Linked DNA regions of Solidesulfovibrio magneticus RS-1. The protein of the gene in region 1 binds, or shares a complex with, the protein of each later gene. Links are inferred from orthologs where the notes say so. Each region holds a gene or a part of one and is shown on either strand. Other genes may lie near its edges.

Region 1 (3,118 bases):
CGCAGGTTATTGGCGAACACAAAAAGCACGACGGCGACACCGGCTCTCCCGAGGTCCAGGTCGCCCTGCTGACGTCCCGCATCGTCTACCTGACGGGTCACTTCAAGAGCCACCCCAAGGACTTCCACTCCCGCACGGGCCTTTTGAAGCTGGTCGGCCAGCGCCGCAAGCTTCTAAACTACTTGAAGAAAACTGACGTCCAGCGCTATCGCGACCTCATCGCGAAGCTCGGACTGCGCAAGTAGTCGGCAACAACGGGGCCCGGTTCGCCGGGCCCCGCCTTCCCGCGCATGCATTATGCGCGCCCGCTCCCGGGACTCCAGACCGTCCCGGCTGCCGCCGCGCCTGCTGCATGGCGGGAGGGCAATCGCTTCCTTCCTTCCCACCATCCAACGAGGTCCTCATGACAATGACGTTTTCCCCCATCCGGCTTGAAGCCGCCATCGGCGACAAGACCGTGACCATCGAAACCGGCCGCCTAGCCAACCAGGCCGACGGCGCCATCTGGATCCAGTCCGGCGGCACGGTGGTGCTTGTCACCGCCTGCACCCAGGCCCTGGCCGAAGAAAAAGGCTTTTTCCCCCTGGTCGTCGACTACCAGGAAATGGCCTACGCCGCTGGCCGCATCCCGGGCTCCTACTTCCGCCGCGAAATCGGCCGCCCCTCCGAGCGCGAGGTGCTGGTGTGCCGCCTTATCGACCGCCCCTGCCGGCCGCTTTTCCCCAAGGGCTTCCGTGACGAAGTCCAGATCATCGCCACCGTGCTGTCCGCCGACGGCGAGGTCGAACCCGATGTTCTGGCCCTGACCGGCGCGTCCGCCGCTTTGCACCTCTCCAAGATTCCCTTCCAGGGCCCCATCGCCGGCGGCCGGGTGGGCTACATCGACGGCCAGTTTGTCCTGAACCCCACCGTGGCCCAGATCGCGGCCGGCGCGGACCTCAATCTGGTCTTCGCCGCCTCCCGCGACGCCGTGGTCATGGTCGAAGGCGCGGGACGCTTCGTCTCCGAAGAGCTCCTGGCCGACGCCCTGGAATTCGGCCACAAAGCCATCCTGCCGCTGCTTGACCTTCAGGAGCAGCTACGCGAAAAGGCCGGCAAGCCCAAGATCGCCTTTACCCCGCCCGCGCCCATCGTCGAGCTTGAAGCCCTGGTTGCGGCCACGGCCGAAGCCGGACTCAAGCAAGCCTTCACCATCCAGGAAAAGATGGCCCGTCGCGAAGCCCGCAAGGCCGTCAAGCAGGCCGTCATCGAAGCCGTGGTCGCCGCCTACCCGGAGACGCCGCTGTACAAGATGAAGGCCGGCGAAATCCTGGAGAGCATGGAGAAAAAACTCCTGCGCAAGCTCATCAAGGACACCGGCATCCGCCTCGACGGCCGCAACACCACCACGGTGCGCCCCATCGGCATCGAGGTCGGCGTGCTGCCCCGCACCCACGGCTCGGCCCTGTTCGCCCGCGGCGAGACCAAGGCCCTGTGCGTGGCCACCCTGGGCTCCACCGGCGACGAGCAGAAGATCGAGACGTTAAATGGCGAGACGTACAAGCGCTTCATGCTCCACTACAACTTCCCGCCCTACTGCGTGGGCGAAGTCAAAATGCTGCGCGGCCCGTCGCGCCGGGAGATCGGCCACGGCGCCCTGGCTGAGCGGTCCATCCTGCCGGTGCTGCCCGGCCCCGAGGAATTCCCCTTCACCATGCGCATCGTCTCCCAGGTCATGGAGTCCAACGGCTCCTCGTCCATGGCCTCGGTGGCCGGCGCGTCCCTGGCGCTGATGGACGCCGGCGTGCCCATCAAGGCCCCGGTGGCCGGCATCGCCATGGGCCTTATCAAGGAAGACGATGACTTCCTGGTGCTCACCGACATCCTCGGCGACGAGGACGCCATGGGCGACATGGACTTCAAGGTGGCCGGCACCGCTGACGGTGTCACCGGCATCCAGATGGACATCAAGATCACCGGTATCCCCCAGGCTGTCATGCGCCAGGCCCTCAATCAGGCCAAGGACGCCCGTTTGCACATCCTGGGCCGCATGGCCGCCGTGCTGCCTGAGCCGCGCCCCGAACTGTCGGCCCTGGCCCCGCAGCTGGCCGTGGTGCACATCAACCCGGAAAAGATCCGCGAAGTGATCGGACCTGGCGGCAAGAACATCAAGGCCATGACCGCCGAGACCGGCGCGTCCATCGACATCGAGGACACGGGCAAGATCTCCATCTTCGCCCCGACCTTGGAGTCCCTGGAAAAGGCCAAGGCCCGGGTGCTCTACTATGACCAGCACGCCGACGTGGGCGCCAACTACAAAGGCCGGGTCATCAAGATCATCGACTGCGGCGCCATCGTCGAGATCCTGCCGGGCCTCGAAGGCCTGGTCCACGTGTCTCAGCTCGACGTGGAGCGGGTGGCCAGCCCCGCCGACGTGGTCAAGATGGGCCAGGAAATCGAGGTCAAGGTGCTTGACGTCGAGCCTACCGGCCGCGTGCGTCTGTCGCGCAAGGCCGTACTCAACGAAGAACGCGGCATCCCCTACGATCCGGCCGACTACGCCAAGACCGCCGGCCCCCGCCGCGACGGCGGCGATCGTCGCGGCCCACGTCGTGATGACCGCGGCCCGCGTCGCGACGACCGTGGCGGACGCGACCGCGATCGCGGTCCCCGCGACTAGTCGCGCTTTCCCTGCCAATGACAAGGGGAGCCTCCGTACGGGGGCTCCCCTTTTTTTGCGGCCTGGGAGCGGACTTTCCGCACTGTCCGGCACGTTGCCCACAATAAAAAAGCCCGGCCCGGAATCGCTTCCGGGCCGGGCTTGGCGTTGCAGCGGGAGGGAAAAACTACCAAACTGGGTTGTTGATGGGCACGATAAACGTCTGGGCGTGCTGATCGTAGCGCAGCACCACCCGCAGGGAATGGATGCCGAGGTTGGACGGGAAGTAGAGGTAGCCGGGCATGAGGCCGCCGGGGGCGATGGGCGCGGCCCGCCAGGCGTAGGTGGCGATGTCCTGGTAGACCGTGGCCCGGTACTGCTCCATGCTCGGCTGTTGGGAAAGCGCCGCGCCGCCCACCGCGCCGATGCCCGCGCCAATAAGCGCGCCCGGACCGGCTCCCCAGCCGTAGTTGAAGCCCG
Region 2 (3,107 bases), 3.0 Mb from region 1 along the record:
GGAGAAACTCCAGGAGGAGCTTGAGCCCTGACGCGCGGCCGGTCATGTGGCCGGCGGGGACAATTCGGTACGGCGATGCCCAAGTATTCCTTGTCCATAGTGGGCCTCGACCTGTCGTTTACGACGGACGCCGAACCGCAGCGCGTGGAAGCCGCCAGAAAACTGGTGGAACAACGATATAACTTGCTTCAGGCGGGCGGGAAAACGCTCGGCAAGGAGAAATTGCTGGCCTTTGTCGCATTGGGTCTGGCTGACGATATGTTGCTTTCGAACCAGCGGCTCGACGCGCTCCACGATCGGGTGGGGGAGCTGCTGCACAAGATAGATTGACGGACGGCGTCTGCTGGCGCGTCCTTGAAAAGTTCCCTGGGGTGTGCGTGATCGTCGGTTTATTTTTGAGCCGATACTCAAAAATAGGATGCTGCGACGCGTGGCTGGTGTGCGTGCCCGGCTCGTCCGGGTGGCCTGAAGGTCAAACAGTGGCGTCCACCTTGGTTGCCAAGGTTCAAAAGAACTGACGACACGGCGCTCTGGGGCTTTGTTATAAAACGGTGTTGATGACTGGCCGCCGTTGTCCCGGGCGGCCGGACATCCCCCGTCCCATGCCATACCGCACGCGGCGAGCGCCACGCATTGTCCGGATTGAGCCGGTCCCCCCTCCCTGCCCTTGGGCTCTGCCCCGTTTTTCTCCCCCCGCTTCGGGAGAACGCATGGAATTTTCGACCATATTCATGGGCATCGTGGGCATTGGCCTTGGTGTGCCGGCCGGCTATTATCTCGACAAGTGGATTTCCCAGAAAACCTTGAACGAAGCCAGGACCCTGGCCGACCGCATCCTGGACGAGGCCCGCAAGGAAGCTTCCGCCCACAAAAAAGAAGTCGTCGTCGCCGCCCAGGACGAGCTGTTCCGTCAGAAACAGGAACTCGAAAAGGAATTCCGCGACAAGACCCAGTCCCTGGAAGAAAAAGAAGAACAGGTCCACAAGCGCCGGGAACGTCTGGAAGAAAAGCAGGAGCTCATCGTCCAGAAGGAATCCGAGATGCTGGCCTCGGAAAAGCGGCTTACCGCCAAGGAGCGGGAACTGGCCGACAAGGCCGAGGAACTTACCCGCCTGGCTGACGAGCACGACAAACGGCTTCAGGAAATTTCCGGCCTGACCATGGAAGAGGCCAAAAAGCGCCTCATGGACGAGATCGAGTCCAAGACCCGCCACGAGGCCGCCCGCATGGTCCGCCAGATCGAGATGGAGGCCAAGGAGACCGCCGACAAGAGCGGGAAAAAGATCCTGGCCCTGGCCATCCAGCGCTATGCCGGCGATTTCGTGGGCGAGCAGACCGTCACCGCCGTGACCCTGCCCTCCGAAGAGATGAAGGGCCGCATCATCGGCCGCGAAGGCCGCAATATCCGCGCCCTGGAAGCCGCCACCGGCGTCGATCTCATCATCGACGACACCCCCGAGACCGTCATCCTGTCGGCTTTTTCGCCGCTCAAGCGCCAGATCGCCAAGATGGCCCTGGAGCGGCTGATCACCGACGGCCGCATCCATCCCGCCCGCATCGAGGACATCGTCAAGAAGTGCGAGCAGGAACTCGACGTCAAGATCCGCGAGATCGGCGAGCAGGCCACCTTCGACTGCGGCGTCCACGGCATCCACCCCGAGCTCGTGCGGTTGCTCGGCCAGCTCCAATACCGCACCAGCTACTCCCAGAACGTGCTCCAGCACTCCCTGGAAGTGGCCTCCCTGGCCGGCATCATGGCCGCCGAATTGGGCGTGGACATCAAACGGGCCAAGCGCGCCGGCCTGCTCCACGACCTCGGCAAGGCCGTTGATCACGAGATCGAAGGCCCCCACGCCGTCATCGGCGCGGATCTGGCCAAGAAATTCGGCGAATCCGGCGACATCCTCCACGCCATCATGGCCCACCACGAGGACGTGCCGCCCAAGTCCATACTGGCCACCCTGGTCCAAGCCGCCGACAGCCTTTCGGGCGCGCGTCCCGGCGCCCGCAAGGAACTTCTGGAAAGCTACGTCAAGCGTCTGGAAGAACTGGAAAACCTGGCTCTGGATTTCGACGGCGTGTCCAAAGCCTACGCCATCCAGGCCGGCCGCGAGGTGCGGGTCATGGTCGATTCGGAAAACGTCGACGACGACAAGACGTTTTTGCTCTGCAAGGACATCGCCAAGCGCATCGAGGAAAACCTCACCTATCCCGGCCAGATTCGCGTCACGGTCATCCGCGAGCGGCGGGCCGTGGGCATCGCCAAATAGCGGCCAGGCCGATGTTGCCGCGTTTCGGGCCGCCTTCCTCGGGCGGCCCGTGGCGCGTTTTGAAAAACCAGACCAAGCGGGGGCGCATGGAACAGCCCGACTGCTATGCCGTCCTTGGCTTGCCCGAGGACGCTGACGCGGCCGCCGTGCGCCGCGCCTACCGCCGTCTGGCCAGGCACTGCCACCCCGACGCCAACCCGGATGATCCCCGGGCCGCCGAACGCTTCCTGACCCTGGCCGCCGCCTACGCTGTTTTGGGCCATCCGGCCCGGCGCGCCGCCTATGACGGCCGCCGCCGCTACGCCAAGGCGGTCCGGGACGTGACGCCGTCTCCGGTCGCGGCATCGTCGCCCGCCGCCTTTGCCCCCCTGGATCCGCGCGTCCTTTTGCCGCGACGGGGCAAGGACATGGCCGCCATGCTGGACATCCCCGACTCCCTGGCCGCTGTCGGCGGCCGGCTGACCCTGGATTTCGGCGTTGGCGGCGACTGTCCGGTCTGCGACGGCAAGGGGGCGCTGCGCCAAGCCTGCTGGATGTGCGCCGGCCGGGGGACCATCTGGCAGCCCCTTGGCGGCGGCTTGTCCGCCGTGGGCTGCCCGCCCTGCTCGGGCCGGGGTTTCGTTGTCGCGACCTGTCCGGCCTGCGCCGGGTCTGGACGCCACGACAAGCCCCGCCAAGGCGTGCTCGTCATCGCCCCGCACTCCCGCGACGGCGACATGGTCCGGGTGGCCGGAGCCGGCCAGCCCGGCGTCGGCGACGGGCCGCCGGGCGATTTGTTGCTAACCCTGCGGCTTTTTGCCGTGCCCGAAGCCGAACCGGCCCAGGGCCTCGCCGCCT
Region 3 (3,014 bases), 430 kb from region 1 along the record:
GCGCGCTTGCCGTTACCGGCACGGCCGCCGCGCCCATCGTCATCGGCCGCTACGCCGTGGACAAGGGCACCCTCGACCTCCTCGGCTCGACGCTGGAGATCACCAAGGGCGAACTGACGTTCAGCGGCGGCGCGCCCACGGCCCCGACCTTCGACGTGCGGGCCGAAACCACCAAGGACAACGTCACCGCCGGCATCGCCATCACCGGCGACGCCGACGCCCCGGTCATCACCCTGACCTCCACGCCGCAACTGCCCCGCGACGAAATCCTCTCGCGACTGCTCTTCGGCCAAAACGCCGGCTCGCTCTCGCCCATCCAGGCCGCCCAGCTGGCCCAGGCCGCTGCCTCCATCTACGCCGGCGGCACGCCCACCAGCATCCTGGCCCGCACCCGGCGCATCCTGGGCCTGGACCAACTCTCCATCGTCACCGGCAAGTCCGGCATGGCCGGCAGCGTGCTCAAGGCCGGCAAGGAGATCTTCAAGGGCGTGACCGTGGGCGTCGAACAAGGCATGGGCGCGCAAAGCGGCGCGGTGTCCGTGGAAGTGCAGGTCACGCCCAACATCACCGTGGACAGCCGCGTGGGCGTCGACAACAAACAAGGCGTGGGCGTCAACTGGAAGTGGGATTATTAGAGAAGAGAAGAGAAGAGAAGAGGAAGATGCCTCCGGCGGCCGGGGGCCTGAGGCCCCCGGACCCCCCAAATGAAGAAATGTTTAAAGGGGGTTGGGGCGCGGGGCGGGCATTGGGTCGGCGGAGACGGCTGGGCCAATGCCAGCCGCCCCCTTTCCCATGTGGGGGGTCTGGGGGCCTCAGGCCCCCAGCGGAGAGGTCCAGGAGAGGCAGAGCCTCTCCTGGCCGCCGGAGGCACTCTTCCCTCTTACACCGGGCAGAACACTGACGGGTCGCCGGTGTAGGGGGTGACGGCGTGCTGGCCGGTGGATTCGAGCACCGAGCGCCAGTAGTCCGAGGCGATGTTGAGCATTTTGCGCCGCAGCGTCACGAGGTCCAGGGGCAGATGGACGTAGCGGTCGAACAGCCGCGCCACCACCATGCCCGTCTTGCCGGCCATGGCCGCGTGCACGGCGTTTTGCCCCAGAAACCCGCAGTACACCCGGTCGTTGGCGTTGGCCGGCACGGACCGGATGATGTAGCTGGGGTCGATGAATTTGAGCGTGATGGGCATGTCGCGGCTGCGGAAATAGCCTTCGATCTCCCCGCACAGATACTGGGCGATGTCGCCCAGAACCGGATTGCCCGAGGCGTCGCGCGCGCCGGTGTCGGGCAGAAGCTTCTGCCCGGCCCCTTCGGCCACCACGATGACGGCGTGTCGCCGGGCGCTAAGGCGTTCTTCCAGGGACGGCAGCAGCCCGCGCGGCCCGGTCAGGTCGAAATCGCATTCCGGCACCAGCACGTAGTTGACTTCCTTAAGCGCCAGGGTGGCCTGGGCGGCGATGAACCCGGATTCCCGGCCCATGACCTTGACCACGCCGATGCCGTTTAGGGCGGCGATGGCTTCGGTATGGGCGCAGCGGATGGCCTCGGTGGCTTTTTCCACGGCCGTGTCGAAGCCAAACGACTTGGTGACGAGGTTGACGTCGTTGTCGATGGTCTTGGGCACGCCGATGACGCTGATTTTCGAGCGCCGCCGGGCGATTTCCTCCTGGATGCGCCGGGCCGCCTTCATGGACCCGTCGCCGCCGATGACGAACAACATGCCGACGTTTAAGCGCTCCAGGGCGTCCACGATCTCTTCGGGCTTTTGCGGCCCCCGGCTGGACCCCAGCACCGTGCCGCCGAACTGGTGGATGTCGGACACGGCGTTTGGCGTCAGAGGCACCGGCTCGTAGCCGTAGGCTTCGATGAAGCCTTGCAGCCCGAAGCGGATGCCGAGCACGCCGGCCACGTGGTAGTTGTGGCAGCACTCCATGACGATGGCCCGGATGACGTCGTTTAAGCCCGGGCACAGGCCGCCGCAGGTGACGATGGCGACTTTGACCTTGGAGGAGTCGTAGTAGATGTTGCCGCGCGGCCCGGCCACTTCGAACTCGGCCCGGCACGGGCCGGGCACGCCGCCGAAATCGGCTGCGTCGAGCTCCATGGAGACCCGAAAATTGTCGTCCACGAAACGGCAATACGGCAAGGGGGACGGGATCTTGGCCGGCCCAAGCGAGGCGATGGCGGTATCGGCCGGGGCAATGGGGCAAGAGTCTTCCATGGCACGCTCCTTACCACCAAACTACCAGCTTGCCCCCCAGCCGGCAACACGATCCGGCGACGAGGGGGCGAAATCGCCGCGCCGCCCTTGCGTCCGTCGCCGTTGTCGCGCCGCACGGCAGCCCTGCTTTCCGACCAACGCCGGCCGGCCTTCGCGCCGGGACCAGCCGCGAAGACCGTAAGCGGCGCGAGACCGGCGGCCTAATCCCAGCGCACCTTCACTTCCGAGCCTTCCCCCCGGCCGGTGACCACCACCTTGCCCGAACGGCCAAGGGTCACGCTCTGCCCCGGCGTCAACACGATGTCGCGCCCGTCGCCGGCCGCCGTCACCCAAACCACGCCCTTGGCGCAGGTCACCCGGCAGTAGCGCACGCCAGTCAGCGCCAGATGCTTGCCCTGGCCCAGGCGCACCGACAGGCTGCGGCCCGGGGTGAAGATCCTGGCCCCGGCCTCGGCCATGGCCCGCAGCACCCGGCTGTCGCGCCAGCGCGACAGCCATTCGTCGATGATTCCCGTGCGCGTCGTCGCCAGCAGCCGGTCTTCCCGTAAGCGATCCACAAACATGGCAGCCTCCTTGGGGCGTGTCCGCGACCGCATCCGTCGCGCCCGGCACGCCTGAAGCGTTGGTTGGCTCGTGATCCCCGGCCGCCTCGCGGGCCGGGGCGTTGCCCGGGGACGGCCCCGGGCGCGCTTCCCTTGGACCATATTGTCTGTTACCATCACAGACACAGTTTTCAAAAAAAACCTCCATAACAGATGTGGGCCGCGCCCACGCCCGGAGGCCGCCATGACCTTGC

The links.
Region 2: pnp (region 1) and rny share a complex: the UniProt entries of both Bacillus subtilis proteins name them as parts of the possible RNA degradosome complex. The link is inferred for Solidesulfovibrio magneticus RS-1 from one-to-one orthologs.
Region 3: pnp (region 1) and DMR_RS16820 share a complex: the UniProt entries of both Bacillus subtilis proteins name them as parts of the possible RNA degradosome complex. The link is inferred for Solidesulfovibrio magneticus RS-1 from one-to-one orthologs.

The regions. Positions count from the first base shown.
Region 1 is NC_012796.1:3,582,473-3,585,590, forward strand. What follows is about bases 66-3,031. They hold pnp (polyribonucleotide nucleotidyltransferase), read left to right. Parts: upstream 66-403; coding sequence 404-2,659; downstream 2,660-3,031. Other genes in these bases: rpsO (30S ribosomal protein S15), read left to right, coding at 66-245; DMR_RS15165 (hypothetical protein), read right to left, coding at 2,826-3,031. Outside these bases: more of rpsO, read left to right, coding at 1-65; more of DMR_RS15165, read right to left, coding at 3,032-3,118. UniProt on the Bacillus subtilis protein: Involved in mRNA degradation. Catalyzes the phosphorolysis of single-stranded polyribonucleotides processively in the 3'- to 5'-direction. Necessary for competence development in Bacillus subtilis.
Region 2 is NC_012796.1:549,365-552,471, forward strand. The notes cover bases 36-2,990. They hold rny (ribonuclease Y), read left to right. Parts: upstream 36-710; coding sequence 711-2,270; downstream 2,271-2,990. Other genes in these bases: DMR_RS02260 (cell division protein ZapA), read left to right, coding at 76-330; DMR_RS02270 (DnaJ domain-containing protein), read left to right, coding at 2,357-2,990. In the rest of the region: cell division protein ZapB, read left to right, coding at 1-31; more of DMR_RS02270, read left to right, coding at 2,991-3,107. UniProt on the Bacillus subtilis protein: Endoribonuclease that initiates mRNA decay. Initiates the decay of all SAM-dependent riboswitches, such as yitJ riboswitch. Involved in processing of the gapA operon mRNA, it cleaves between cggR and gapA.
Region 3 is NC_012796.1:4,015,014-4,018,027, forward strand. The notes cover bases 50-2,911. They hold DMR_RS16820 (ATP-dependent 6-phosphofructokinase), read right to left. Parts: upstream 2,219-2,911; coding sequence 881-2,218; downstream 50-880. Other genes in these bases: DMR_RS16815 (translocation/assembly module TamB domain-containing protein), read left to right, coding at 50-635; DMR_RS16825 (DUF2917 domain-containing protein), read right to left, coding at 2,419-2,781. Outside these bases: more of DMR_RS16815, read left to right, coding at 1-49; DMR_RS16830 (PLP-dependent aminotransferase family protein), read left to right, coding at 3,005-3,014. UniProt on the Bacillus subtilis protein: Catalyzes the phosphorylation of D-fructose 6-phosphate to fructose 1,6-bisphosphate by ATP, the first committing step of glycolysis.